DNA from 4 places in the Bacillus lumedeiriae genome. Region 4 is predicted to be linked to each of the others. Evidence: riboswitches for the same ligand, from Rfam matches in the RefSeq annotation. Region 4 holds a riboswitch; each other region holds the start of a gene.
The links. Region 4 has a riboswitch for S-adenosylmethionine ahead of QYG89_RS12600 (methionine ABC transporter ATP-binding protein). Riboswitches for the same ligand answer to the same signal wherever they lie in the genome.
Positions count from the first base shown of each region.

Region 1: it holds a riboswitch for S-adenosylmethionine, as region 4 does, so the genes downstream of both, QYG89_RS09830 (2-hydroxyacid dehydrogenase) here and QYG89_RS12600 (methionine ABC transporter ATP-binding protein) in region 4, are expected to answer to the same signal.
Region 2: it holds a riboswitch for S-adenosylmethionine, as region 4 does, so the genes downstream of both, QYG89_RS08460 (sodium:solute symporter family protein) here and QYG89_RS12600 (methionine ABC transporter ATP-binding protein) in region 4, are expected to answer to the same signal.
Region 3: it holds a riboswitch for S-adenosylmethionine, as region 4 does, so the genes downstream of both, QYG89_RS10775 (bifunctional homocysteine S-methyltransferase/methylenetetrahydrofolate reductase) here and QYG89_RS12600 (methionine ABC transporter ATP-binding protein) in region 4, are expected to answer to the same signal.

Region 1 covers NZ_JAUIYO010000006.1:47,016-54,601, reverse strand. The annotation lists gene QYG89_RS09840 (glycerol-3-phosphate dehydrogenase/oxidase) at 1-1,598, opposite strand, end outside; gene QYG89_RS09835 (molybdopterin-containing oxidoreductase family protein) at 2,002-4,059, opposite strand; SAM riboswitch class I at 4,211-4,301, shown strand; gene QYG89_RS09830 (2-hydroxyacid dehydrogenase) at 4,451-5,452, shown strand; gene QYG89_RS09825 (FGGY-family carbohydrate kinase) at 5,468-6,925, shown strand; gene QYG89_RS09820 (MFS transporter) at 6,958-7,586, shown strand, end outside.
Region 2 covers NZ_JAUIYO010000004.1:176,198-183,783, reverse strand. The annotation lists gene QYG89_RS08465 (LysM peptidoglycan-binding domain-containing protein) at 205-1,836, shown strand; gene QYG89_RS08460 (sodium:solute symporter family protein) at 1,912-3,537, opposite strand; SAM riboswitch class I at 3,645-3,744, opposite strand; gene QYG89_RS08455 (SIR2 family protein) at 4,165-5,922, shown strand; gene QYG89_RS08450 (phosphoribosylaminoimidazolesuccinocarboxamide synthase) at 6,019-6,702, shown strand; gene QYG89_RS08445 (cation diffusion facilitator family transporter) at 6,946-7,586, opposite strand, start outside.
Region 3 covers NZ_JAUIYO010000007.1:64,508-72,093, reverse strand. The annotation lists gene mreBH (rod-share determining protein MreBH) at 1-778, shown strand, start outside; gene QYG89_RS10780 (EamA family transporter) at 949-1,854, opposite strand; SAM riboswitch class I at 2,002-2,113, shown strand; gene QYG89_RS10775 (bifunctional homocysteine S-methyltransferase/methylenetetrahydrofolate reductase) at 2,206-4,071, shown strand; gene metH (methionine synthase) at 4,049-7,495, shown strand.
Region 4 covers NZ_JAUIYO010000011.1:19,058-26,643, reverse strand. The annotation lists gene QYG89_RS12625 (hypothetical protein) at 1-51, shown strand, start outside; gene sufC (Fe-S cluster assembly ATPase SufC) at 8-787, opposite strand; gene QYG89_RS12615 (hypothetical protein) at 1,218-1,379, opposite strand; gene QYG89_RS12610 (MetQ/NlpA family ABC transporter substrate-binding protein) at 1,705-2,556, opposite strand; gene QYG89_RS12605 (methionine ABC transporter permease) at 2,578-3,246, opposite strand; gene QYG89_RS12600 (methionine ABC transporter ATP-binding protein) at 3,239-4,264, opposite strand; SAM riboswitch class I at 4,355-4,469, opposite strand; gene QYG89_RS12595 (hypothetical protein) at 4,556-4,897, opposite strand; gene QYG89_RS12590 (thioredoxin family protein) at 4,988-5,290, opposite strand; gene QYG89_RS12585 (toprim domain-containing protein) at 5,292-5,642, opposite strand; gene gcvH (glycine cleavage system protein GcvH) at 5,752-6,135, opposite strand; gene QYG89_RS12575 (arsenate reductase family protein) at 6,220-6,576, opposite strand; gene QYG89_RS12570 (acyl-CoA dehydrogenase family protein) at 7,024-7,586, opposite strand, start outside.

The DNA.
Region 1 (7,586 bases), on a different contig from region 4:
TGTTCACTGCTCCAACTGAGCGTTTTACTCAACATTTCGATGATCGGTGCTTTCCATTTGTTCACCCATTCAATGTCAAAAAGCAACGTTCCTGTACGGCGAACGAAAAAGTCGACCGGCGTATAGACGAGTTCATCTGTGATTGAGTAAAGCACTTGGGCATAAATATCCGCAGGAAGATCAAAAGCTTCTGCTTCCTGACCGCTGTTCTGTATGAGATCATAAATGCTGTCAATGTTTGAACCGTACTTTCTAACGAGTGAGTGCGCTCTTTCTTTATTCAAGCCGAGCTCGATACCTTGAGTGACTTTCTTTTCCATGAATGTTTGGAACTTTTTCGATCCACCGACGTGGCCTCCTGAAATAGGCATATGTTTCGTTTTGCATGGAAAGAAGGTGCTGCCTGTATCCTGCTGAAGCTGCGACGCAATCAAATCAACAATGGTTTCTGCCATTTTTCGATAACCAGTCAGTTTGCCGCCGGCGATCGTGATGAGTCCGGATGCAGATTCCCAGATTTCATCTTTTCTTGAAATCTTAGACTGGCTTTTGCCGACTTCGTGAATTAACGGTCTGATTCCAGCCCAGCTGGATTCAATGTCACTTGCCTGAATTTTCAGCTCAGGGAAGATAAACTTGATCGTATTGATGATATAATCACGATCACTGACTGTCATTCTAGGATGAGTTAAGTCGCCTTTATATGCTGTATCTGTCGTACCGACGTATGTTTTTCCATCTCTCGGAATGATTAAGATCATCCGGCCATCCGGCGTGTCGAAATAAACAGCCTGTTTTAAAGGGAACACACTCTGGTCAAAAACGAGGTGAATGCCTTTCGATAATTGTAAATGCTTCTCGCTGATGGAGTGATCTTTTTCTCTTAATGTATCCACCCATGGGCCGGCAGCATTGATGATTTTTTTAGCGCGTATTTCACTGAGCTTTCCATTTAATTGATCAATGGTTTGGACTCCTGTCACTTTTCCATCTTCATAAATAAAATCACTTACTTTGGTATAATTAATGACTGTCGCCCCTTGGCTGACCGCTTCTTTCATTACTTCTATCGTCAATCTAGCATCATCTGACCGATATTCTACGAAAAATCCGCCGCCTAATAATCCTTCTCGTTTAAATTTAGGCTCCATCTGTAAGGTTTTATTTTTATTGAGCATGCTTTTTCGTTCTTCCTTTTTCACACCTGCTAGAAAATCATACACGCGTAAACCGATTGAGGTCATGAACATGCCGTATTCTGCATCTTTGTAGATAGGCAAAATCATTCGTTCGGGGGTCGTGATGTGCGGTCCGTTTTCATAGACAATGGCCCGTTCTTTACCGACCTGCGATACTAATTTTACTTCATAGTTTTTCAAATAGCGCAGCCCGCCGTGAATCATTTTAGATGAGCGGCTGGACGTACCAGCGGCAAAGTCCTGCATTTCCACGAGAGCGGTTTTCATCCCGCGGCTGGATGCATCCAAAGCAATCCCGGCTCCTGTAATCCCGCCGCCGATGACTAATACATCGAATTCTTCATTCTGCAACGCTGCCAGAATCTCGTCTCTTTTTAAACTAGAACATTGTTTACTCATTATGTGTACCTCCATTGGTGGAAACATAGACACTCATATCAATTACCCACGCTGTTGACAAAATGAGGGTATCTAAAATAGTTTTTGTCTGTAACCTGAATAACTGTTTTGTTTTTATCAGTTATACCATAAGTATAGGCGTGGATGTTGTAATTCCGACATAAAAAATGAACGTGACAAAGAGGATGTTCCAAAAGCCTTTCTCTTTGGACATCCTCCATCGTTTTAAATCAATGGCTTTGTGAAACGCCCCTGTTGTTTTTCACGGGCGGGCGGGAAACCTCCTCGCCGCTGTCGCTCCAACTAACGAAGCAGCATCAACATAGCCAAATGAATAGAAGTGTATACTATTCTTTGAACTATATGTTTGAATACCTAAGAAATATACGCTTTATTTAAGTGTTTAAACCCTCTCTTGATTAAGAGGTTCTACATTGACACGTCCAGAAAAAAATGTTGCGCCGCCGCCCATATCGGCTATCCGGTCTGGTGTTAAGGCGTTAACGAGGTGTTTTTTTCCGGAAAGGTCTGACCAGAGCCCTTGACTGACAACCACGCCAGGAAGGACTTGATCACCCGTAGAAACGATTAATTCACATTCTCCACGATCGTTCCAGATACGGACAACTGTGCCGTCTTCGATGCCTAAACGGTCTGCATCTTGCTGATTCATAAATAGCTTAGGCGCCTTTTCCAATTTTACGTGTTTCTCATTATTAGAAAACGTAGAATTTAAAAAGTTATGATTCGGTGCAGGTACAAATAGGAAAGGAAAATCCTCCTCCCGCTCTTGTACTAATGGAATGTGTGTAGGAAGAGCAGGGTGCCCATCTAATTCCAGCTTTTTAGAATATAATTCAATTTTGCCGCTAGGCGTTTGTAAATGCTTCAAACGATCCTCTGTATGACGTGCTTTGACAAAACGTTTCTCTTTCAGTTCATCGTAGGTAACGTCAGGAAAATAAGGAGTGGAGACGCCACTGATCGCTTGTTGCACTAAATCTTCATCTGTATCTTTAAACGCTTGTTCATCAAATCCCATGGCCTGGGCCAGTAACCTAAATACGTCCATGTTTGATTTGCTTTCTCCATAAGGAGGAATGACCGGTTCATGCAAATGAAGGTAGACATGCCATGCACCTGTATAAAAGTCTGTATTTTCAAAAGCAGACGTGGCAGGCAAGACAATATCCGCAAACATGGCCGTTTCCGTCAAAAATAAGTCGTGGACGATAGTGAATAGATCTTCACGTGCTAGGCCTTCCCGTACTTTATTGGCGTTCGGTGCCACAATGGCAGGATTGCTGTTGTAGACAAACATGGAGCGAATCGGCTTTTCTGTTTCCAGCAAGACTTCTCCTAATAGGTTCATGTTCATCGTTCGCGTTGGATACTTCTGTAGATCTGGACGCTGCAGTGCTTGTTTATTGTAGGCTAAATAACCAGAATTGGATTTGACTGCGCCGCCGCCTTTTAACAGCCATTGGCCTGTTAAAGCGGGCAAACAGGAAATCGTTCGGACAATCATGCCTCCGTTATCATGATGCTGCAAGCCATTGCCAATTCGAATCATGGAAGGGGAGGTCGTCCCATACATGCGGGTCAATTTATAAATATCTTCAACAGATACTCCTGTAATGCCGGCAACCGTGTGCGGATCATAGGCCTCTACATGTTTTTCAAGTTCTTCGTACCCGACTGTATATTCTTCTAAAAATGACCGATTGACTAGATTTTCCTTATAAAGAATGTGCATCATGCCTAAGGCGAGTGCGCCGTCAGTTCCAGGAAGAATTGGAATAAACCAATCAGCCATTCGTCCAGTTTGGTTTTTATGGACATCAATGACAACAATCTTTGCTCCATCTTTTTTTGCCTTTTGTGCGATCATCATTTGGTGCATATTCGTACTGACCGCGTTAATGCCCCAAATGATAAATAACTTTGTTTCTGTCATCTCTTCAGGATCAGAGCCGTGGCTGCCGCCCATTGTATAACCAAACCCGGTAGAGCCAGCGATTGAACAGATCGTCCGGTCGAGCTGACTTGCTCCGAGGCGGTAAAAGAAACGCCGATCCATTCCTTCTGCATTCAGTTTCCCCATATTTCCATAAAAGCTGTAGGGAAGAATGGACTCAGCACCTTCTTCTGAAATCAGCTTTTTCCAATGATCAGCAATCGTTTCAATCGCTTCCTGCCAACTAATAGGAGTAAATGTTCCTTCTCCTTTTTTTCCAACACGTTTTAAAGGAGTGCTCAATCTTTTATGATCATAAATGCGTTCACTCATATTTCGAACTTTGTTGCAAATGCTCCCTTTTGTCACGGGATGATCAGGATCACCTTCAACTTTGACGATTTTTCCATCCTTTTTGTGTACAAGAAGTCCACATTGATCGGGACAGTCGAGAGAACAAACTGAAGGAACGACACCATTTTCTATATCAATATACGATTGCATATCTGTTATCCCTCCGTGAAAAAAATAACTTTATAGATTATAACATAGTGAATTAATGTTTAGAAGGTTCGGAAAAATGAGTTGACTTCTATTTGATTCTCCTATAGAATCGAGTACAACAAAACATTGAATCCAATTAAATACGTTTTATTTTCTATCCAGAGAGGTGGAGGGACTGGCCCAGCGAAACCTCGGCAACATTATTGTGCCAATTCCAGCAAGCAGTGCTTGAAAGATAGAAAGAGCGAATCTTTTATTTGTCGTAAGAACAAAATGAAGTAACGATCTCTTTCCGTCTCTTCGGAAAGAGATTTTTTTTGCTTTATTTTATCAGTTATTAGAGCTGAATAGTGGGATTTAAATTTAAGACAAACGAAGGGAGGGGCTGCAAATGAATGTCTTAGTCACGGCACCTTATAACGAGGCAGGTCTTTTACAATTAAAAGATTTATTTGGAGAATATACTTATCTCCCTTGGAAAGAAAACGGCAGAGCGTATAACGAAGCAGAGTTAATCTCGCTCTTAAAAGAATCAAATGCTGAAGGTTTAATTGTTGAGTTAGATAAAGTGACAGAAAACGTATTGGCTGAAGTACCGAAATTGAAATTTATTGGTGTATGCCGCGGCATGCCTTCCAATGTTGATATAAAAGCTGCAACTAAAAAAGGAATTCCGGTATTTTTCACCCCTGCACGCAACGCTCAAGCAGTTGCTGAATTGTTCATTGGAAACCTCATTACATTCTTTAGACATACTATTCCTTCTTCTGAATGGTTGAAGCAGGAAAAATGGAATGAGGACTACTTGCAGGCTTATGTAAAATTCAAAGGGAATGAGATTGCAGGAAAAACAATTGGAATGGTTGGGTTTGGGGCTGTGGGACAACGAATTGCGGCTGTTCTTGAAGGGTTTCAATGCACGATACAATACTATGATCCTTATGCGGAGAGTCAAAATCCTAATTATACTCGTGTATCTTTAGAAGATGTTTTTTCGACAAGTGATGTAGTTTCTATTCACTTACCCCGAACAGAGGAAACCATTGGAATGATTAATGAACATTATTTAGGACTTATGAAAGAAGATGCCGTTTTAGTAAATACGTCAAGAGCTGTAGTCGTTGAAAGAAAAGCCCTTGTTTATGTTTTAAAAGAACGGAAGATTAGGGGAGCCATTTTGGATGTATTTTATCATGAGCCTCCTGATCAAAGTGACTATGAAATTATCCAATTACCAAATGTGTTAGCCACTCCTCATCTTGCGGGTGCAAGTTATGAGGTTGAGGATCATCACGTATCCATTATGAATCAAGCGGTAACGAAGTGGCATACACAACATACCTTTCAAATTCCAACCTTATATAATAGGAAAGGCTTGGATGAAATGTCATAAGAAAGGAGTGGAAAAGTGACGATCAAACAAGGTTATTTAGTATTTGATATTGGTACTGGAAATGCGAGGGTAGCAATCGTTGCGACTACAGGTGAAGTTGTCCATGTTGAGCGAGAAGATATTCATTATGAAACAGAGCCTCTTTATCCTGATAGTCGCTACTTTTCACCTGATTTACTTTGGAAACAGCTAGTTGGATTAGCAAAAAAAGCGATAGCGAGTGTCCCGCATGTGACAATTAAGGCGATAACATCAACGAGTCAAAGGCAGGGAATTGTCCTTCAAGATCAGGATGGATATTCATTTATTGGTTTACCGAATATTGATAATCGAGGCCGCGAGTGGGAAAAAGAGCTGTTAGATCCCGATTATATCTATAAAACAACGGGACGATTGCCATCTGCATTGTTTTCAGCTTTAAAGCTAATAGCTCTCAAAAAGAGGCAGCCGCTGTTATGGGATCAGATCACATCGTTTACTAGTATTAGTGATTGGGTGACGTATAAATTAAGTGGTGTACTCATTTATGAGCCATCACAGGCGACAGAAACGTTACTATATGATGTTCGAAAAAAAGAATGGTCTGAGGCGATGTGTGCTCGAATTGGGCTTTCTCCGAGCTTATTACCCGAACTAAGATGGTCTGGCTCCATTCTTGGTGAAATTCTACCGACTGTGGCAAAGGAGCTGGAAGTAAAAGAAGACGTTTTGATTGTTGTAGGTGGAGGGGATACACAGCTAGCAATCGAAAGTACGTTTGCTCAAAATCACGATATCGTTATCGTATCCGGCACAACTACCCCTATTTGCAAAATTACAGATGAATACAGTGTGGATAATGAAAGAAGGGCATGGACCAATTCCCATACGGATAAAAAACGATGGCTGCTAGAGACTAATCCGGGTATTACTGGACTTAATTATCAGAAGTTAAAAAATATTTTCTATCCAAATGAGGGTTATCAGCAAATGGAACAGGAAATGAGCAAACTTGAGATGACCGACTGTATATCGGTATTGGGGATGTATTTGACAGATGAAAAAAATGCCTCTAAAAAAGGCGGATTCATTTTTAATGCACCGTTAGAACAAGACTTAAGCCGCGCTCATTTTACAGCTGCAGCTCTATGGGAAATTGCTTGCACAATTAGGTGGTATTTTGATCAATTATGTGAAGTAACTCCTTATAATTTACCATATGTGTGGGCTTGTGGCGGCGGTTTTCAAAGTGAAACGTTAGCTCAATTTGCAGCCAATCTACTTCAAAAAGAAGTGCACATTCGTCAAGGATTTAATCAGGCATCGGTTGTAGGGGCTGCTGTTATATGCAACCAGGCATTAGGGGTTAATGATGCATTATCAGGTGATATCAAGGTAATTACGCCTGACCGTGGACATGATGACTGGATGTACGAAGAGTGGAAACAAGCACAACATTTTTTTTCAAAGATAAATGCAGCATATAACAACTAGAATAAATAATAAGGAAAGATGAGGAAACAAACATGTTAGATAAAATTGGAATACCTAAAAAATTAGGCTGGGGCTTTTTAGGTGTGATGCTGTTTATGATGGGAGATGGGCTTGAAGCCGGGTGGCTGAGTCCGTTCCTTATCGAAAATGGCTTGTCTATCCAGCATGCAGCGGCCATTTTTAGTGTATACGGTATTTCTATAGCGATTGCTTCTTGGTTTTCAGGGGTTTGTTTAGAAGCGTTTGGCGCAAAGCGTTCGATGCTCATGGGATTATTATTTTATATTGTGGGTACAGCAGGATTTATCACGTTTGGATTTGAAAGCATGAATTATCCAGTTATGTTAGCGACGTACTTTATTAAAGGGTTCGGTTATCCTCTTTTTGTTTATTCCTTTTTAACGTGGGTGATTTATCGTACACCTCAACATAAATTAAGTACAGCTGTTGGATGGTTTTGGTTTGCGTTTTGTGCAGGAATGATGGTACTTGGCGCTTGGTATTCAAGTTATGCACTTAAACATTTTGGATACATCAATACATTATGGACTTCTATTTTCTGGGTATGTGTCGGTGCGTTCTTTGCTTTAGTGATGAATAAAGACAAGTTTGAACAGAAAAAAGGTTCAAGCACAAAAGAAAAATTAAATGAACTATTAAA
Region 2 (7,586 bases), on a different contig from region 4:
AGTTAAACAGGCTTACCTTTTTTGCGTTTCTGTGACATTTGATTTATTTTTATCGGCTCTTTTTTTTTATGTGTCTATTTGTCGAATTTTCTGTTTCGTTGTAATATCTCTCTTTGTAGGAAATATTTTCTCTAATAGTAAATCTTATTCAGGGTTTTTCGCTCATAAGGGGAAATCATTTGTAGGGGAAAAGAAGGGGTAGTCATGATGAAAGTTATAGGGGAAACACGGCAGGAGCGAATTGTCAGATCAAAAAAAATAAAAGAACACCAGCGAAACTCCAAGCTGATTGGTGCCACTTTGGCCATGTCACTGACAGCAGCATCTGTTTTTGTACAGCCGAAAGAGGCAGGGGCGTGTGACTGTGCAGAATCATATACGGTGAAAGCGGGAGACACACTGTATTCATTGGCGAAGAAGTATCAGGTATCAGTTGAGCAGCTTCAAGGAAAAAATGGCTTAACGACAAGCTCATTGAAGGTTGGACAGCAGATTATCGTTCCGTATAGGGATAATAATGGACAGCTGCTGCACTTGACTGGGAAAACGGAAGAAGTTGAAGAAAGTAGGGTGGAATCATCCTCCAGCTCACAGTTACAAGAAGCGGAGAATGCTTATACTAATTCCAATATAGCGGAGACAGAAAAGGTCTCAGGACAAACTAGAGAGCTTAAGGATAAACAGATAGTGAATCAACCTGCAGTTAAGACTGAACAGGCAGTTGAAGCATCTACTCATGTAAATATTAAGCAGGGACAGGTTAAAAAGGTTCTAGGTTCAAGCGATTTGTATGAAGAAGGAAAAAAAGAGAGAAGAACGGCGGTAAAAATGGAGCAGGAAGTAAAGCTCGTGATCAATGCGCCATCGGGTATTCACATTGTTCAATCAGGTGACAATCTTTGGAGTTTGTCTAAAAAGTTTGGTGTAACAGTAGATAAGATCAAGAAAGATAATCAGCTAAAATCCGATGCGCTCAAAATCGGGCAGAAGCTCATTATTACAAAACAAGCAGGCACATCTGCTAAGCCAGCTCCTGATAAAAAAACGGACAATCCGCCAGCAAAAGGCTCCTCTGTCGTTACTTATATTGTGAAGTCAGGCGATACACTTTGGAATACTGGGAAAAAATATGGTGTGCCGTTTGAAAAGATTATGAAGGATAATCATCTAAAATCGGATCGCTTAACCATTGGACAAAAGCTACTTATATATACAGAGAAACCAGCAGAAAATAAAAAAGAGCCAGGCGAAATACCCGGCCAAAAAATAAACAATGAGCCAAAAACGGCTTCCTCTATCATTTATATCGTCAAAACTGGCGACAGTTTATGGAATATATCAAAAAAATATAATGTTTCCATTGAAAAGTTATTAAAAGATAATGAATTGACATCTACTTTTTTATCGATTGGCCAAAAGTTAGTGATTAATCGAGATTCAAGCGATAGACAAATGGGTAATAAGCAGGCGCCGGCAAAAATAGCCGCTGCTACGTATAAAGTAGCAGCAGGCGACACGATTTATTCGTTGGCTGAACGCTTTAATACAAGTGTTGAACAGTTGATGAAGATCAATCAAATGAAGCAGCCGATTGTACTTATCGGTAACGAATTGAAAGTCCCAGCGGAACTTATTGTACAGCATAGTGGTAAAGTAATTGGGGCTGTTGATTCTACTTCGATTGAAGTCATAATACAAGGAAAAGCCATCGCCATGGAAGTTTCCTATGGTACATCTCAACACTATCAGAAGTGGCAAAACAAGTCGGTGACGTTAACCTATGTAAAGGGAACGAGTTCAAAACGCCCAGCACTTATTCGTGTTGAAGCTCTTTAAGATACGGTTCCATTAACACAGCCGTCCCTGTTTAGCTTTTCGGCTAAACAGGGACGGCTGTTTTTTTAGATAGCATTAATGAGAAGAAGCTTTTAACGGCAGCTCCCGTGTGCTTAATTTGCCTTTTTTCAAAAACAGCATCGTGCAGAAAAACAGAGAGAGTGTCACGATAAATAAGGCAAGACCGACTAGCCCTTTTGCGTAGAGCGAAGAAAAGTTCAAAGCTGTTAAGCCGGCTGTTACCGCGGCGGTGATGAATAAATACATGCCTGTTCGGGCTTGCGCACGGGAGGCATACACTTTCAATTCAGCTGCTTGTTCTATGAGTGTCACAATGACTAAAGTGAACATATTAGCAATCATTCCTGGCCACACAGGATGGGTTTGCAGGAAGAATTGAGTGGTTTCCCAGCTGCCTAGATGATACCAGAGCAGCCCAGTTGTTGTGCCGACGACCATAGATGAGATAACTGCTCGTGGCGTAGCTAACGGCCAAAAAAGAGCGGCTACAGCCGGAGCAAATGTGGCTGAGTTTCTCGTCACCCAGGCGAGTACATTCCACCAGGCTGACTGCTCTGCCCGGAGCGTAGCAAGGATAATCATTTCAACTGTTAAAATAGCTAATGCCCATTTCGTATAGCGGATGTACGTATGTTCATCACGTCCTGGGAACAGGGCTTCTCCTACATCTTTTCCGAGACTAGTAGCTCCTGAGAATTGGCACGGTGCTCCCCAGCTTAGAGCACAAGCCCAAAAACCGAGGAAAAACAGTGCGACGAGCGGAGCAGGCAAGACTTCAAGCAAATAATGAGGAATGGCGATCAGACCGACACTTCCATCTGGTACAACGATAGCAGCGGCAAGGCCAAAAATGACGGCTCCGATAATTAACGGAACGCCGAGAATGGCTCCCCATAAAAGCCCCTTTTTCCCTTCTTCAACGGTTTTACAAGATAAAGCCATTTGAAAGGCAGCTTGTGCCAGTACAATGTTAACGAGAAATGTGCCGAACCAGGCAACAATCGTTTGGATCCCGACGCTTGAATAAGAGAACATTTCAGGTTTCGCTTCAGCGAACTGCTTTAAGCCATCCAATCCGGGATTAATGAAAAAGGCCACAAACCCGACTGTCAGCATGACGTAAAACATAATGGTATTAAACATTTGCGTATAGCCTATGGCCCACATTCCGCCAAACTGTAAATAGGCAAAGAGCAGAATAGCAGTAATAATGACGGCAGTCAGTAGGGAAACTCCCGTAAATACATGTAGAGCAGATGCGAACGCTAAGGCTGTGGCCACAGACCACATTGGGAAAGCAAAAGCGGTAATGGCTCCTCCGAGTGCCCTCGCCTTGTTTCCAAAACGATCACCAATCAGCCCGGAAATGGTGACGACTAATTTTTTTCGGAACGGTCCGATAAATAAAAAGGCAATTAACAAAACCTGTACTGTTTCCGCTACACCATACCAGACAGCAGACACGCCCCTTAAGTAAGACAGTTCAATAATAGCGATAAAAGAAGAACCAGAAAATAAGCCGGTAATACATACAGCAACGAAAAACGCATTGAAATTGCGGCCCCCCACAAAATAACCGTTTCCGCTATTCGCTTTCCGTACCGTATATCGCCCAATTCCAATTAACAATAATGTATAAGCCAGCGCTAAACCAACAAACCAAAAACCAACACTCGTCAAATTTATTCACCCTTTCTGTAAAATATTGATTTTTTTCATTATTCTTTAAAGCAGCAATACAAATGCCCCCTTCGTTAGTAAGAAGAGGGTTAATGGTTCGTTCCGTCTTCTTATCTTTCAGAGTGTAATCTGCTGGATGTAGCACCTTGTATGGAACAGGTTGCTGAGATGTCATAGGGCCAGTCCCTCGATCTCTCTTGATAAGATTTTCACTATTTAATTAATTTGTATAATAAATCAATAAAACATATAAGTCAAATAGGTTTAATTGATTTTGGGGTTTTTAGATCAAAAGGCATATGGTTGTTTTTTACATACTGGGAATTGGGAAGATCATTAAATCTGTTAATATAGTAGGGAACAGAAGCAATTCTCCGCCTAAGACAAGTGGAAAACGCCATAACATCCGTACAAGATAAAGGTTTTATGTAATTTCATTGTGAAAATCCTTTACAAGTATAACAGCAGGGCATATTCCATAAGTATATTAGATAAGCAGGATACAAGTATCTAATATGTATTTTTTGAACCCTGAGATGATGAATGTATTGAACATAAGTACACAAGGGAAAAATGAATAGCGGTATCATATATTCGGTAAGCTGGTTTAAAAAAGGGGGGCATGAAATGGATGAGCAATTGTTGTCTTTAGCTTTCTCGGTGGAAGCGAATAAAGGAGTATATGCCCTGCTCTTAGGCTCAGGTATTTCTTATGCAGCGGGCATACCGACCGGCCGCGGGATTGTTCGTGAGCTTTGTCGGAGGATTATGCACGTAAATGGTGCAGACGAACAGGATCCGATGGACTGGTATGAAAAAAAGTATGGAAAAGTTCCTTTATACAATGAAGTCATTGAACTATTGGCAAAAACATCGTCTGAACGGAATGGATTGTTGAAAGAGTTTTTTGAACCGACGCTTGAAGAAGTGGAACAAAGGCAGAAAACTCCAACTGATGCTCATCGTGCCATTGCGAAGCTCGTTCAGCGCGGCTATATCAAAGTGATTGTTACGACAAACTTTGACCGTTTGCTGGAACATTCGCTTGATGAACACAGCGTGCAGTACCAGACGCTGTACCATGAGTCTGATATTGAAGGCATGAAGCCGCTGGCACACGCAGATTGTACAGTATTGAAAGTAAATGGCGACTATCGGGATACCCGCTTTAAAAATGTGACAGATGAGCTGAATAACTATACGGTGCCATTTGCCCAGCTTCTGCGGCGGGTATTTGATGAATACGGCGTAATCGTGTCGGGATGGTCAGCCGATTGGGATATTGCGCTCCGGGAACTGATTAAATCGGTGAAAGGCCGTCGTTATTCATGGTACTGGCATGCTTTTTCGGAAAAGTTAACACCACATGCCGATGAGCTGATCAGTTTTCGGGATGCAAGCAAGTTGATTGACCCAAAAGGGGCCGATCACTTTTTTACGGAACTGTATGAAAATGTAATAAATATTGCCAAAGTAAAAAAAGTGAGTCCAGAGAATATTCAAGTGAAAATGAAACGGCTGAAACGATATATTCAAGATAAAAGGGAAATTGAATTGAGAGAAATGTTGACGGAACATACGAAAGAGGTTGTTTCCTTTTTGTTTGAACAGCCCTATACAAAAGAAGCAGCCATTGAATCTGCGTCTATTCGCAGTCAAACGGCTGCTGAAAAAAGCAGAACACTCGCTATGCTCGTTGCTGTCATGGCTTATTATATGAAAACACCGGAGCAGGGGGAGCTGTTAATTCAGACAGCAGAGCGGCTGACCGGATCAAGACATCACAATGGCGACCCGCTTCTATTAGCGACACAGGGAATCCCGCTTCACGCCGTTTTTTACAGTATTGGCATTAGTGCGGTTATGAAGAAAAACTATCAATTACTGAATAAGCTGTTTACATTGCCCAATGTGCAAGACCCCCATCGTCATCAACTTTCTTTTTTAGCCTACACTTCCCCTCATATGGAGCTGGATCCATTGTTTGAACAAGTCTCAGAAGGGAAGATGCGGCTTGCACCGGCGGAAACGTATTTTACTTATCCTTATTTGAAAAGTGTGTTCATTGAAACAAAGCTCGCATTTGATGAACAGGAATTTGCCAATCATTTTGATTTGTTTGGGCTGTTAAGGGCAATTAAGTACCGCTATATGAACGAAAAAGGAAATACGAGCGGAAAGTTCGGCTATAAAACGAATAGGGAGCACCTGATTCGCTTTTTAAATGAGGGGGCAGAGACAGAACATTGGCCCGTACTCGTCATTTGCGATGGATCGAAGGAGAAGTTCACTGCTTCTCTCGAAAAGTTAGCGGAGGATTTGAATAAGAAAGACGGATTTCACGGACAAGGATTGCTGCATGCCTACACAAAATTTGATGAATGAGAAAATGGGAGGAAAATATTTTTCTCCTATTAATTTTTTTTTCAAAATCGTGCATAATAAAAGAGGTTTTAGAAACTGAAAAAGGGGTTGACCTTTGTGAAACATGTTTACACGGGTAAGACAAAAGATGTATACGAGCTTGAGGACGGGAACTATTTATTAAAGTTTAAAGATGACGTAACAGGAGAGAACGGTGTATTTGATCCTGGAGCTAATACGGTCGGCTTGACGATGGAAGGTGCGGGACAAGCTGGACTTAGATTAACAAAATACTTTTTTGAGATTTTAAAAGAAAAAGGCATCCCTACGCATTACATTGATGCGAATGTTGAAGAAGCAACGATGACGGTTCAACCAGCAACTGTCTTTGGCAAGGGCCTTGAAGTGATTTGCCGCTATCGGGCAGTTGGCAGTTTCCTGCGCCGTTACGGTATGTATGCTGAAGAAGGACAGCCGCTTGATGCATTTGTGGAAGTAACATTGAAGGATGATGAGCGGCAGGACCCGCCGATTTCAGAAGATGCACTTGATATGCTGGGCATCCTTTCTCACGATGAGTATAAAGAGTTAAAAGATATCACACAACAAATTGCTGCTACAGTGAAAGAAGAGCTGGCTAAAAAAGAAATAGATTTATATGATATTAAATTTGAATTTGGACGCGCGAAAGACGGACAAGTCATCTTGATTGACGAAATTTCCGGCGGGAATATGAGAGCCTATAAACAAGGGGAATACATCGAGCCGCTTAAATTAGAAAAGCTAATGATGGAAAAGTAAGACAAAGGCGCTTTAAATATGTTTTTTAGGTAAATGATCATGCAGCTTTGCCATGAAATATAAAGAAAGAAGGATCGAGAAAAGATCCTTCTTTTTTTTGTACTTAGGTTATGTGAATGACTATTGTTAATGTTAGCTCTTTGTTGATTGGACCGCCTGCAGCGGAAATCAACAAGAGAGTGTAACAAAGCTTTTGAAAAACAGTGATAACGCGTAAAAAAGGGCTTTGCTTATTAATGGTGATTAACTGCTGGCAGGTTCAATATGAATGACTGCGTCTTGGATGTTGTATTTTTCCAATAAAATCTCTTCAATATGTTCAGTAATCAAGTGGCTTTCGACAACATTCAGATGCGGATCAACAGTTATAGTGACATCGACAAGTGTGAAATTTCCATGCATGCGGGCCTTTACGCTGCATACTTGCTGCACATCAGGGACACGGGCAATGGTTTGATGTATTTCTTCCAAAAGGTCTTGATCAAAGCCATCTGTTAATGTATGTGTTGCCTGCTTGAAAATTTCCCATGCTGTTTTGATAATGATAAGTCCGACAATGAAAGCTGTTAACGTATCGAGCCAGCTTAGTCCGAATTGAGAGCCGACAATACCGATGAATGCTCCGATGCTCACTAAGGCGTCAGAACGGTTGTCTTGAGCAGCTGCCATCATTGCTTGGCTGTTGATTCTTTTGGCTAAGCGATGATTATACCGATATACGATGTACATGACACCCGCACTAAATACCGCCGTCCAGGCTGTAAGCATGTTAGGTGTGTCTTCTTCTTTTGAAAAAAAGGAATAGCCTGCGTCATAGAGAACTTGGAAACCAACGGTAATCATAATAAAAGCAGCAACGAGCGAGGCGATCGTTTCCGCACGAA
Region 3 (7,586 bases), on a different contig from region 4:
ATCTGAAATGCTTAAAGGATTAATGAAAAAGGCCAGCAAAGTGTTAGGTTTCAAAATCCGCAAACCAAACGTTGTTGTTTGCACTCCTTCTGGAGCGACAACCGTCGAAAAGAAAGCGATTGAAGATGCAGTAAAAAGCAGCGGCGCAAAAACCGTTCATTTAATTGAAGAGCCTGTCGCTGCTGCGATCGGTGCTGATTTGCCTGTAGAAGAACCAATCGCTAATTTGATCGTTGACATCGGCGGCGGCACGACAGAAGTGGCGATCATCTCTTATGGCGGTGTTGTTTCTTGCAACTCAGTCCGAGTCGGCGGTGATAAGTTGGATGAAGATATCATTCAATACGTACGCAAACAATATAACCTTCTCATCGGTGAACGGACCGCGGAAAAAATTAAAATGGAAATCGGCTATGCTTTAATTGATCACGAAGAGCGCACGATGGATGTACGCGGGCGTGATCTCGTTACAGGTTTGCCTAAAACAATTGAAATAAGCTCTTATGAAATTCAAAAAGCAATAAAAGAATCATTGCTTACTATTCTAGAAACGATTCGCGTCACTTTGGAAAATTCTCCGCCTGAACTAAGCGGTGACATCGTTGATCGCGGCGTAGTCATCAGCGGCGGCGGCGCTCTGTTAAACGGCATACAGGAATGGCTGAGCGAGGTCATTATCGTACCCGTTCACCTTGCTCCTAATCCATTGGAATCTGTTGCGATTGGTACTGGACGCTCGCTGCACGTCATGAAAATTTTGCAAAAAGTAACCAACTAACCGTCTTTTGTATTTTATTTCTGCCAAAAAGGTTGACTCAAAATGAAAGAGTCTGCTCCCACACTAACAACAGACTGTATATTCGAAGGAGTAACTTCTATAATATATAGTCTATTGAAAGCAGGAACAGACCCTTCTGAGTCAACCTCTTTCATTTCCTTGGAAAATCATTAACAACTGCTAGAAAACTTCTTTGAATCCACATTTTTCCTCGAACGCCATTGCGGAACACCAATACCGATTAAGATTAGTACAATCCCGGCTGCCTGCCCGAGTGTCAATTGTTCTCCAACAATGAGCATCGCTCCAATCATTGCCGCTGGTAATTCCGCAGCACCAAGAATGGCCGCTATCCCTGAATCGACATGCGGTGTACCTAATGCAAAGAAAACAACAGGCACAAATACGCCAAACAATCCGATCGGCCAGCCATATTTCCACAAACCGTCCGTGATCGTGCCATCGACGATAAAAGCAGGCGATATAAATAGAAAAGTAGTGAGCAATCCGCTAATAGCGATGATGAAGCTTCTTTGAATCGTTGGCACCCCTTTTCCTGCTTTGCCGCTAAAGAAGAGGTACAATGCAAACATCAAGGCAGCAAGAAAACCATACACAAGACCTTTTGTATTGTTTAACAATCCTAGCCCTTCAGGGGACACACCAGCAGCGAATGGTGTACCTACCCATAAAAGAATAATTGAAATGATCTTTAGATGAGAAGGAAAAGTTCTTAAATAAATAGATTCAATGAGAACTCCAATCCAGGTAAATTGGAAAAGCAAAACGATGGCTACTGAAGCAGACAGCTCCTGTATACTAATAGCATAAAATACTCCTGTTAAGCTTAATAAAATGCCGACACCAAACAGGGACAAAGTCTGTTTGCCATTTACCTTCACACGTTTTGTTAAGATAAATGGAATGAACAGCAGCAGCAGTCCGAAAAGGTATTGAGAACTAGCCGCATGAGCCGCCTCATAGCCGGCATTCGTCATCAGCTTAACAATAGAAGCTTGAAAGCCATAACTGCTTGCCCCTATTAAAATAAATAAAGAATACCGAAACTGATTCAATCTTAATCCTCCTTTATTTAAAGCCAGTATATCCTGCCCAACACTATTCGACAATCCTATTTAAATTATTCTAAATTTTCTATTGACTAATTCCTGCTAAAGGGATATGATATGTTCAATTATCAGATTAAGTGAATAGTAACGTATTTCTTATCAAGAGAAGCTGAGGGTACTGGCCCTGTGAAGCTTCAGCAACCAGCCGCTAGCGGGCCTAGGTGCTAAATCCAGCAAACTGCTGAATCAGTTTGAAAGATAAGAAGGATCAAACATTAACGATGTAAAGCCTTCTTGCTATGTTTAAGGGGGCTTTTTCTTATGATTAGAAATAAGTGGTTGGAAAGGACGGACACTATGAAGCTATTAGACAGGCTGCAAAATGAAGTATTGACAGCTGATGGTGCAATAGGCACTCTTCTCTATTCTTATGGCATTGATTTTTGCTATGAGGAACTCAATGTAGAAAAACCGGAAATTATTGAAAAGATTCATCGTGAATATATCAAGGCAGGCGCTGATATTATTCAAACAAATACGTACAGTGCCAACGCTATAAAGCTTGCAAGATACGGACTGGAAGACCGCGCACTGGAATTAAATAAAGCAGCGGTACGCATTGCCAAGAAAGCAGCGGCACCAGAACAGCGATTCGTTCTCGGCACCATTGGCGGCATTCGCGGTATTGGCAAAAGCAGCGCACCTCTTCCTGATATCGAAGAAGCGATTCGGCAGCAAGCAGAGGCCATTTTGTCAGAAGATCCAGACGGTCTCTTATTTGAAACATACTACGATTTTGAAGAATTAACGACTATTTTACAATTCATTCGCAAGATGACCGATTTGCCGGTGATTACTCAAGTATCTATGCATGAACCTGGTATTTTGCAAAATGGACTTTCATTAAATCATGCATTGAAACAGCTAGAAGCGCTTGGAGCAGACATTGTCGGCGTAAACTGCCGCCTCGGCCCTTATCATACCATTCAGGCATTTGAAGAAGTAACGCTCCCAGAAAAGGCTTTTTTATCCGCTTATCCAAACGCCAGCCTGCTTGATGTAGAAGATGGACGGATTGTCTATGAATCAGAAGCCGATTACTTTGGCCAAGCAGCTGTCCGCCTTCGGAATGCAGGTGTCCGTCTCATCGGCGGCTGCTGCGGTACGACACCAAAACACATTGAAGCAGCGAAAAAAGCACTTGCTGGTCTTGCACCTATTACGGAGAAGAAAGTCATCCCTAAAAAGCCAATTACGATTAAAGAATCCATTCCGCCTATTGTGCCTCCGCTAAGCGAACAAGTAAAAAAAGAACGGACGATTATTGTTGAACTGGATACACCGAAGCACTTGGATACGACCACTTACATCGAAGGAGCTAAGGCCTTGCATGAAGCAGGAATAGCCGCGATTACAATGGCTGATAATTCACTCGCTTCTCCACGTGTCAGTAACTTGGCGATGGGATCTATACTTAAAATGAAGCATCACATTCGTCCTCTCGTTCATATCACGTGTCGGGACCGCAATCTGATTGGATTACAATCCCACTTAATGGGACTGCATGCACTTGGGCTTCATGATATACTCGCTATTACGGGTGATCCAACAAAAGTCGGCGACTTTCCTGGCGCTACTTCTGTATATGATGTTTCAAGTATGGAACTCATCCAATTGATTAAACAGCTGAATGAAGGAATTTCTTTTTCCGGAAAGCCATTCAAGCAAAAAGCCAACTTCTCAGTGGCAGCCGCGTTTAATCCAAATGTTCGTGTACTTGACCGGGCTGTTAAACGCCTTGAGAAGAAAATTGAATGCGGGGCCGATTATTTTATTACGCAGCCGGTCTTTACGAAAGAAAAGATTATTGAAGTATATGAAGCAACGAAACACTTGCCGACTCCAATCTTTCTTGGCATTATGCCATTAACAAGTTCACGAAATGCTGAATTTCTTCATCATGAAGTGCCAGGCATTAAACTGTCAGACGAAACACTTGCTAGAATGAAAGCATACGAACATGATAAAGAGGCATCGGCACTTGAAGGAGTTAGAATTGCAAAAGAATTAATCGATACAGCCGCAGAGCTGTTTAACGGCATATACATTATTACACCATTTATGCGCTATGAAATGTCGATTGAATTGATCCATTACATCGAAGAGCTGGATAGAAAAAAGAATGAAAGAGGGATCACTCATGTCCAAACAATATCCAATTGAACAAGAGCTGGAAAAACGTATTCTTTTCTTAGATGGTGCAATGGGCACGATGCTTCAGCAAGCCGATTTAACAGAGGATGATTTCGGCGGCGAAGAATACGACGGCTGTAATGAATACTTGAATATTACCGCTCCTCACGTGATCGAAAAAATTCACCGTGACTACTTAGCAGCAGGCACCGATATTATTGAAACGAATTCATTTGGCGGTACTCCACTCGTACTAAATGAATATAACCTCGGTGATCAAGCTTACGAAATTAATAAACGGGCAGCAGAAATTGCACGCAAATGTGTAGATGAATTTTCCACTCCTGATCATCCACGCTATGTAGCCGGTGCGATCGGTCCAACAACAAAAACATTATCCGTCACAGGCGGAATTGATTTTGATACATTAAGCAAAGATTTCGAGCTGCAGGCGACAGCCCTTATCGACGGCGGCTGCGACTTAATTTTAATGGAAACTAGTCAAGATATGCTAAATGTGAAGGCTGGGACTCTTGGTATTGAACGTGCCTTCCAAGCAACCGGAAAAAAGCTCCCTGTTATGATTTCTGGTACGATTGAACCGATGGGTACAACACTTGCGGGACAAAACATTGAAGCATTCTATATATCTATTGAACATATTCGTCCGTTATCAGTCGGTTTAAACTGTGCGACAGGACCAGAATTTATGACGGATCATATCCGCTCGCTTTCTGATTTATCTAAAAGCTTTATCAGCTGCTACCCGAACGCTGGATTGCCTGATGAAGAAGGCTGTTACCATGAATCTCCAGAATCACTTGCCATGAAAATTAAAGGCTTTGCTGAAAAAGGCTGGCTGAACATCGTCGGCGGCTGCTGTGGTACAACACCGGACCATATCCGTGCGATGAGAGAAGCAATTGCTGATCTTCCTCCCCGCGAGCGTCCGGAACAGCCGCATGAACACGTTGTTTCAGGGATTGAGCCTCTTCAATATGACGACTCAATGCGCCCATTATTTATCGGTGAACGTACGAACGTGATCGGTTCTCGCAAATTTAAGAGGCTGATTGTCGAAGGCAAATATGAAGAAGCAGCGGAAGTCGCCCGCGCGCAGGTGAAAGGCGGCGCCCACGTTATTGACATTTGCCTTGCCAATCCAGACCGTGACGAGCTGGAAGACATGGAAGCTTTCATGAAAGAAGTCGTGAAAAAAGTGAAAGTACCGCTCGTCATCGATTCTACAGACGAAAAAGTCATTGAAAAAGCGCTGAAATACTCTCAAGGGAAAGCGATTATTAACTCTATTAATCTAGAAGACGGCGAAGAACGCTTTGATGCCGTGCTGCCGCTTGTAAAAAAATATGGAGCAGCCGTTGTTGTGGGCACAATTGATGAAATAGGTATGGCGGTTACTCGCGAGCGCAAGTTGGAAGTAGCCCAGCGTTCTTACGATCTGCTCGTGAATAAATGGGGACTCCCTCCTGAAGATATTATTTTTGACCCGCTTGTCTTCCCTGTCGGCACCGGTGATGAGCAATACATCGGCTCAGCAGAAGAAACGGTTGAAGGCATCCGGCTTATTAAACAAAAGATGCCGAAAGCGTTAACCGTTCTCGGCGTCAGCAACGTATCATTTGGCCTCCCTCCTGTTGGCCGTGAAGTGTTAAATGCGGTGTATTTATATCACTGTACGCAGGCAGGACTTGACTATGCGATCGTCAATACAGAAAAGCTAGAACGTTTCGCTTCGATTCCTAAAGAAGAAATTACAATGGCAGAGAAATTACTATTTGAAACGAACGATGAAACGCTTGCCATTTTCACGGACTTTTATCGTGATAAAAAGAAAGAGAAAAAAGAAGAAGATATTCCAAAAACAGTAGAAGGACGACTTAGCTATTACGTCGTTGAAGGCACGAAAGAAGGATTAATTCCTGATTTAGAGCAGGCACTGGCCATGTTTGATACACCGCTTGATATTATTAACGGTCCCCTAATGAAGGGCATGGCAGAAGTCGGCCGCCTCTTCAACGATAACCAATTGATCGTTGCGGAAGTACTGCAAAGTGCCGAAGTGATGAAAGCATCTGTTGCCTTTTTAGAACCTTATATGGAGAAAAAAGAAAATGACAACGGTAAGGGAAAAGTCGTTCTTGCTACAGTAAAAGGCGATGTTCACGACATCGGCAAAAACCTCGTTGATATCATTTTAAGTAACAACGGGTTTAAAGTGGTTGACTTAGGTATTAAAGTAACACCTGCTGAATTGATTGAAGCGATTAGAAAAGAAAATCCGGACATGGTAGGCCTTTCCGGTCTTCTCGTTAAATCTGCACAGCAAATGGTCATCACTGCTCAAGATATGAAAGCAGCAAACATTGATTTGCCAATTTTAGTTGGAGGAGCCGCTCTTTCCCGCCGCTTCACCGAAACGAAAATTTCACCAGAGTACACAGGCCCGGTGTTATATGCAAAAGACGCAATGGATGGCTTAAACCTTGCCAACCGTCTGCAAAATGAAGAAGAAAAAATTGAACTTTTAAGTGAATTAGCACAAAAGCAGGAAAAACGGAAAGAAGTAGAAGCATATCGCGGAACGATGACATCACCGGCAGTAGCTGTGCTTGAAAAGCCGAAGAAAACCGTCCGTCAAGATGCACCCGTGTTTGTACCGCGTGACTTACAAAAACGTATTCAGCGCAACTACCCTGTCGCTCACTTAAAACCTTATATCAATATCCAAACATTGATCGGTCATCACCTTGGGTTGAAAGGCAAAGTAGAAAAACTACTCGCTGAAAAAGACGAACGTGCGGTGGCACTGAAAGACATGGTGGATGACTTCTTACAATCAGGTCATTTAAAAACAGCTAGCGTTTATCAATTTTTCCCAGCTCAGTCTGACGGCAATGACGTCATTATTTATGATCCGGCAGACAGCAAAACAGAAATCGAACGATTCACCTTCCCGCGCCAGCAAAGGGAACCATTCCTTTGCCTCGCTGACTACTTGAAACCAGTGGACAGCGGCGAAATGGATTATGTCGGATTCTTCCTCGTTTCGGCCGGATTCGGTATTCGTGATCAAGCTGTAGAGTTCAAGGAAAAAGGTGAATTCCTAAAGAGTCATGCCGTCCAGGCGACAGCTTTAGAACTTGCTGAAGGATTCGCTGAACGTATTCATCAGGAAATGCGAGACCAGTGGGGCTTCCCTGATTCGGTCGATTTCACGATGAAAGAACGTTTTGCGGCTAAATACCATGGACAACGTTTCTCTTTCGGCTATCCGGCCTGCCCGAATCTCGAAGACCAGGCTAAGCTATTTAAATTGCTTCAACCTGAGGAAATCGGTGTTCGGTTAACAGAAGGATTCATGATGGAACCGGAAGCCTCTGTTTCCGCCATCGTTTTCGCTCATCCGGATGCAAGATACTTTAATGTAGATTAACAAAAATAGACAGTGCCTCGGCACTGTCTATTTTCATCTTAGTTGATTGCAGCTGATATGTGTTACTCGGCCGTTTAACTGCTTTGTTCAT
Region 4 (7,586 bases):
TTCTACATTACTGACTTACTGTTTCGTCTTCGATGCCGAGTTCTTGTTTGATCCAGTCGTATCCTTCTGCTTCTAGACGCTGTGCAAGTTCTTCTCCACCTGATTTAACGATGCGCCCCTGCATCATAACATGGACATAATCCGGAGTGATGTAGTTTAGAAGACGCTGATAGTGTGTAATCATTAGGCATCCGAAATCCTCGCCGCGCATTTCGTTGATTCCTTTTGCTACAACTTTTAAAGCGTCGATGTCAAGACCAGAGTCGATCTCGTCAAGAATTGCAAATTTCGGCTGCAGCATCATTAGTTGTAAAATTTCGTTACGTTTTTTCTCTCCGCCTGAGAAACCTTCATTTAAGTAACGCTGTGCCATATCCTGATCCATTTCAAGAAGATCCATTTTTGCATCCATTTCGCGGATAAATTTCATTAAAGAAATTTCGTTGCCTTCTTCGCGGCGGCTGTTAATAGCAGAGCGAAGGAAGTCAGCATTTGTGACACCAGTAATTTCGCTCGGATATTGCATAGCAAGAAAAAGTCCGGCGCGCGCACGCTCGTCCACTTCCATGTCAAGAACATTTTCACCATCAAGCTCAACACTTCCGCTCGTTACTTCGTATTTAGGATGGCCCATAATCGCTGCAGATAAAGTAGATTTACCTGTTCCATTTGGTCCCATGATTGCGTGGAACTCCCCGCCTTTTATCTCCAGATTTACACCTTTTAAAATTTCTTTTCCATCAATCGATACGTGTAAATCTTTAATTACTAATGTTGAAGATGCCATGTTCTATACCTCCGTCATTTATCGAAAATAATCGATCGTTATCATCATTCTCAATTTATTCTCATTACAATCTTATAACAAATTAAAACTATATTCAACCGGTCTACGTGAATTATCTCGGATATTGATGATAGTGCATTCTTTCCATGAAATCAAGAATACTGACCGTCGTTTTCCTTACCTTTCCCTTGTCGCTTCCATCTTATTTACTATCTATCCACTATTTCCAAAATATAATAGAAGAAAGCGGAAGAAACACCGCTGATATTCTAAACTGGATGAAACAAAAACACTCCATAAGAAAAACCAGTGCTCCTGCTGGCCACTGGTTTTTTTCATTTGGCTTTGTGAAACTTCTCTGTTGATGTCCGCCGAGGGCGCTCTAATCAACAATAGTCATTAACATAGCTTTTCATTTCATTCATTTTTATCACATTGATTGGTTCATAAGCTTGCGGCTATAGTCCGCAACGATCCGGCTGCTTTCCACATATTCCTCTTGACGTTGGCGTTCAACATTCATTCTCACTGCATGATTATGGCGGTACACTTCATACCCAACTCCGTGGGATCCATGCATAGCCTTTTCCATACTGTCCGTGTACTGCATATTCAGTGAGTTTAACGAGTTAATGGGGAATCAATCCTTTCGGTTTTTAGAGTTTAATTTTTCTCACAGTGTTTATACTAGCAGGCTTTCCTTTTTTTCACAAAATCCATATAACTTCCTCTCACCTGCTCACACATGATTTTACGTGCTTCTACTCATATATATTACCTCTTTCTTAAGATTTAAACCTTATTCTCTTTCATTCTTAAGATTAAGTGATGTTTAGCCATCCTGCTGCTAAAAGAATTTTATCTTATTCTTTCCATACAAAAAAACCTGCAGAGGACATCCTTCTGCAGGTTTCGACTTATTTACTAACTGGTACGACCGCGCCGTTCCATTCTTTCAACATAAAATCTTGAATTTCTTTAGAGTGTAAAACTTCTACAAGTGCTTTAATTTTCTCTTTCTTTTCGTCACCGCTGCGAACGGCAACAATGTTGATATATGGAATATCTTCTTTGTCTTCAATAGCGATGGCATCTTTTAATGGTTTTAAGCCAGCATCAATCGCGTAGTTTGAGTTAATTAACACTGCATCGCCTTCCCCATTGTTATAAGCTTGTGGAAGAAGAGCAGCTTCATAGTTATAATCAAACTTCAGCTCTTTTTTATTCTCAGCAATATCTTCGATCATTGCTTCTTCCTTCTTCACACCTTCTTTTAACTTAATCAGCCCTTCTTTTTCAAGCATCTTTAAAACCCGGCCGTGATCCGCTACAGAACTGCTCATTAAAATCGTTGCACCTTTTGGAAGCTCGTTCAAGCTTTTATACTTCTTGGAATATACGCCGATTGGCTCAACATGAATGCCGCCGGCGTTTGTAAATTTATAACCATGCTCTTTCTTTTGAGTTTCAAAGTAGGGAATATGTTGGAAGTAGTTAGCATCCAAGTCCCCTTCCTGTAACGACTTATTTGGCAGCACATAGTCCTGGAATGTTTCAATCTTCAAATCATACCCTTTTTCTTTAAGCAGCGGCTTAGCTTCTTCTAGAATAACGGCATGTGGAACATTTGATGCGCCGACAACGATCTCCTTATCGTCTTTACCGCCGTCCCCGCCTGCTTGTTCATCTTTCTTCTCAGTTGAACTGCCGCATGCAGCAAGTGCAAATACAGCGAACGCTGTCAATAATGCGAGTAACCACTTTTTCATTCTTTCTTTCCCTCCTACAATTTATCTTTTATCTAATTTGCTGGTGATGAAGTCACCAATCAATTGGATCACAAACACGATAATTAAGATGATAATAGTTGCTACGAGAGTCACATCACTCCGGCTGCGCTGGAATCCATCAAGATAAGCAAGATTCCCAAGTCCTCCGGCACCGATCACACCGGCCATCGCTGTATAGCCGACGAGTGCGATCGCTGTAACTGTAATACCAGATATAAGGGCCGGCATAGATTCAGGCAGAAGCACTTTCAAAACGATCGTACTCGTTTTCGCTCCCATCGCTTTCGCTGCCTCAATGACCCCTTTATCGATTTCGCGCAGGCCGATTTCAACCATTCGTGCATAAAAAGGCGCTGCCCCGATAATCAGAGCCGGCAAGGCCGCATTTTCACCAATCATTGTTCCTACAACAAATTTCGTAAATGGAATTAATAAAACAATTAGTATAATGAAAGGAATCGATCGGAAGATATTAACGAATGCAGCAACTACGCTATAAATCGCTTTATTTTCCCATATGTTCCCCTTTGCCGTTAAAAATAATAGCAAGCCAAGTATTATGCCAAAAATAAATGTAGCTAGAACAGAAACACCTGTCATATAAAGCGTTTCAATGGCTGCCTCCCACATCTTTATCCAATCCACATTCGGAAACCATTGTTTAAGCATGGCTGATCACCTCCGAGCTGACTTTTTGCTTTTCGAGATAAGCCACTGCCTTTTCTACCTCTTCCTGAGTACCTGTTAAATGAACAAACAGCGAGCCGTATGCGCCATTTTGCGTTTGTGACACTTTCCCTTGAACGATATTTACTTCTATATTAAATTGACGGATCAGGTTCGTAATGATCGGCTGTTCTGCACTTTCCCCAATAAAGGTAAGTTTAATCACTTTTCCATTCGGGAACTGCTCAAGTAAATGCTCGATCGTTTCTTTCGATTCTTCCGGCTCTGTTACCTGCTGAACGAAACGCTTCGTAATAGGCTGATCCGGCGATCTGAAAACATCGAGCACTGGTCCTAATTCAACGACACGTCCTGCCTCCATCACAGCGACCCGGTGGCAAATCTTTCGAATAACGTGCATTTCGTGAGTAATGAGTACAATCGTTAATCCAAGACGCTCATTAATGTCAACGAGCAGTTCTAAAATGGCATCTGTCGTTTGCGGGTCAAGTGCGGAGGTCGCTTCATCACACAAAAGAACTTTCGGATCATTAGCAAGCGCCCGGGCAATACCGACGCGCTGCTTTTGCCCGCCGCTCAATTGAGACGGATAAGCATCCTCTCTTCCTTCAAGACCGACTAATTTAATAAGCTCGGCTACTTTCTTGTTCCGTTCCTCTTTAGGAACGCGGGCAATTTCTAATGGAAACGCAATATTCTCCCGCACCGTTCTTGACCAAAGAAGATTAAAGTGCTGAAAAATCATGCCGATTTCCTGACGTGCCTTACGCAGCTCACTTCCGCGGATTTTTGATACTTCACGGCCTGCAACAACAACGGAACCAGAAGACGGTGTTTCCAGCCCGTTCAGCATCCGGATCAGTGTACTTTTTCCAGCTCCACTGTATCCAATTACTCCAAAAATTTCTCCTTGATCTATCGTTAAATCAATCTCATCGACTGCTGTGACGGTACCGTTTTTCGTGGAAAAAACTTTCTTCACGTTAGCTATTGAAATCATGCTGAGACTTTCCTCCAATCAGTCTTTCCTGACAAAATAAAAACCCTTCCGCTCAATGAGCAGAAAGGCATACTTTTATCAGTTTCCTTTCTCTCATCTCCCAAAGCACAGCGCTTTGTGTGAATTGGCACCTTTTCAACAAACAGCTGCTGTTGATGGTTGCCGGGCTTCGCAGGGCACATCCCTCCACCTCTCTTGATAAGAGTCGTATATGTTATATATTTTCTCAGTGGCTTGATTCTATCATTATCCGTCGAATTTTGTCAATCACCCAACCGCTTAAAATCGATTTTAAGCGATGCCAAATGTTTCACTATATGGACGGCACAGCCAAAGCAATGATTCAAACCAAAGCTTCACCCGATAAAACCCTAATACTTCCACTGTTCCCATTCGTTCATAAAGACGCAGCTGTCCTTGTCCTGTCAATAGCGGCTCCACTTCTCCGCTAATCTTTAAGTGCCAGTGATCTGTACTTCCATTTGAGATCTGAACCCCTTGATCATTAATCGTCAGCACCCAGCTGCTGCCTCCGCTCTCAAGAAGGACGTAGATAGGTCTGAGCGGCAGCAGCGGCCATATATGTGTTTTGCTTTGACAGGCAGCCTGCATAGCCAACAATTTCTCTTCCATTTTTATTTCCTCCTCCGCTTTCCTTAAAGTATACATTCCAAGCGAAAGAGGAAATTCCCTTCATGAATTGCTCGACAAAGTACGCACCTTTTAGATGTATTTGTTCAGCTTTTCATACAAGTGAGGAACGGAATGAAACGCGTACATCTTTTCCACTAATTGTCCGTCTTTAAAAACGAGCAGGCATGGGACACTTTCAATCATCTGTTCAACTGCAAAACTTTCATAATAATTTAAATCAATATGAAGCCAGACAAATGCTGTCGTCACTTTTTCAACAACGCGAACCATTTTGCCAGCCAATTGGCACGTACCGCACATCGGCGTATACGCATATATGGCCGTCAAGCCATTCTCTTGCACGATTGTCCCTATATCTTTTTCCATTTGCATGCTATCCATCCTTTTGCAAAAACTCTCCATGCACATCAATATTCGCACTAAGCAGCACTGAAGCTAGATGTCGATATGGAGCGGTGGCGACTTCTTTATAAACACGGTCGATATATAGATGATGTGCTTCCGGAAATTCGCGGATAAATTGCTTGCGCAGCTTTTCTCCTGCCCGGTCAGCATCAACAAGAATATAAACATCCCGTCCGTATAAGCTCTCAATCAGCTCATCCAGCCGGCTTAGCCCGATCGTGCCATTTGTACAAATAATGTCGATCGGTTCCCTTACAATCTCTTGCACCTTCTTTCGATCCGAAACGCCTTCGACAATAATCGTTTTCTCTGTAAACATGATCATCATCCTCCACCATCGCGATATCTGGCTCCATCATTTCATTGTTCTTTATTGTATGAGAAATGGCAAAAGAACACCCCCTATATGGAAGTGTTCTTTTGAATCATTAATCTTCTTGTGTCATTGCATCGTACTGCTCAGCTGTCATTAAGTTGTCCAGCTGTGCAGGATCTGATAATTCGACAACGATCATCCACGCTTTCTCATACGGTGATTCGTTAACGAATTCAGGACTATCATCTAGTTCTTCGTTCACTGCAACGACTTTCCCGCTGACAGGCGCATACAATTCTGAAACGGTTTTCACAGATTCTACGCTGCCAAATGGCTCATCTGCTTTCACTTCATCTCCAACAGATGGAAGTTCAACGAACACGATGTCGCCAAGCTCTGATTGCGCGAAATGTGTAATTCCGATGCGCACGCTGCCATCTTCTGTTTTTACCCACTCATGTTCTTCTGAATAACGCAATTCTTTCGGTGTACTCATATGAATCCCTCCATTACCTGATTTCAACTAAAACTTTACTTATTATAAAGGCATAAAGCAAGAGAAACATGCTTCGTGCAACCTCTACAACCATTGTTGATTAAATTCTTCCTCTTTAAAACCAACAGTCACTTTCGTACCGTCTGTTGTCAGCGGACGCTTAATCAGCATGCCGTCTGACGCAAGCAAGTCGAGCAGTTCTTCTTCTGAAGCAGTCTTGACCTTGTCCTTCAACCCCAGCTCCCGATACCTTTGACCGCTCGTATTGAAAAACTTTTTTAACTCGAGGCCGCTCTTCTCGTATAAATCCTTTAATTCTTCTTTCGCAGGCGGGTGCTCCACAATATGTATATCTTGAAACTCAATGTTGTGTTCTTCCAGCCACTTTTTCGCTTTGCGGCATGTTCCGCATTTCGGATACCAGTAAAACGTTAATGCCATCTTGTAGTTGGCCTCCATTCTGCACAAATTCCCGGTTTCAAAAATATATTCGACACCTTTCTTAAATCTCCTTCTTCGCTCATTAAAATATGTCTATTCAAGGGAAAACTGGGGAAACGGCTCAAATTGAAAGCGCCAAAGAATGTCCGTTGATTTCCGTTCCAGATACTTCGCTTTCCGCGGGGCAAGCAGTGAAAATCCTCGTCGCTAAAGCTCCTGCGGGGTCTCATGTGTTTACTTCCCCGCGGGAGTCTTCGCGTCTTCCACCACAATCAACAAACGCTGAAAGAAGAAAAGGATTTTCTCTCATGTTCACTTAAACGACCCAAGCCTCTTCAAACGTTTAATCTAAAGAAAGGCTGACCCTAAAAGTCGTTTTTAACGATCTTTTCGGTAAGCCTCTGTCTCAAAACCAAAGTGTCAAACCCTTATGAGACACCTCTCTGTTTACACAATATATTTTTCCGCATCAATCAGACAGTCAGCTGCTTCACGTTTTTTAGCAATCACATTCACCGGAGTATGTCTCGTTAATTTCCGGAGGATAGACAGCATGATCCGAAGCGTATCCCCTTCTTCTACAGCAATCAGCGTTTCTTTCGCATGGGCTTCGATTTCGTTAAATGCTTCCTGACAATAGATTTGCGTGTATAAAAGCTTCTGCTTTGCTTTCTCCTTGCCGCTTTTGGCGATCGCTTTTTCTGTACGGAGGACAACCGACTCCATCGCATAAATATTGTTCACAATATCCGCAATGTTCGCCAGCACCTCCTGTTCTTTCTCCAATGCTTTTCCGTACTTCTGAACGGCGAGTCCAATAGCAAGAAGCCCGATTTTCTTCGCATGCTTTACTAAATATTTCTCCTGATCGAGCGCTTCTGTACCGGCTTCTTCCGGCATGAGCATCATGACTTCTTGCTGAAGCTCCTGCGCTTTTTCAAACAGCGGCAGCTCTCCTTTCAATGCTTTCCGGACATATGTGCCTGGCACGAGCAGACGGTTAATTTCAT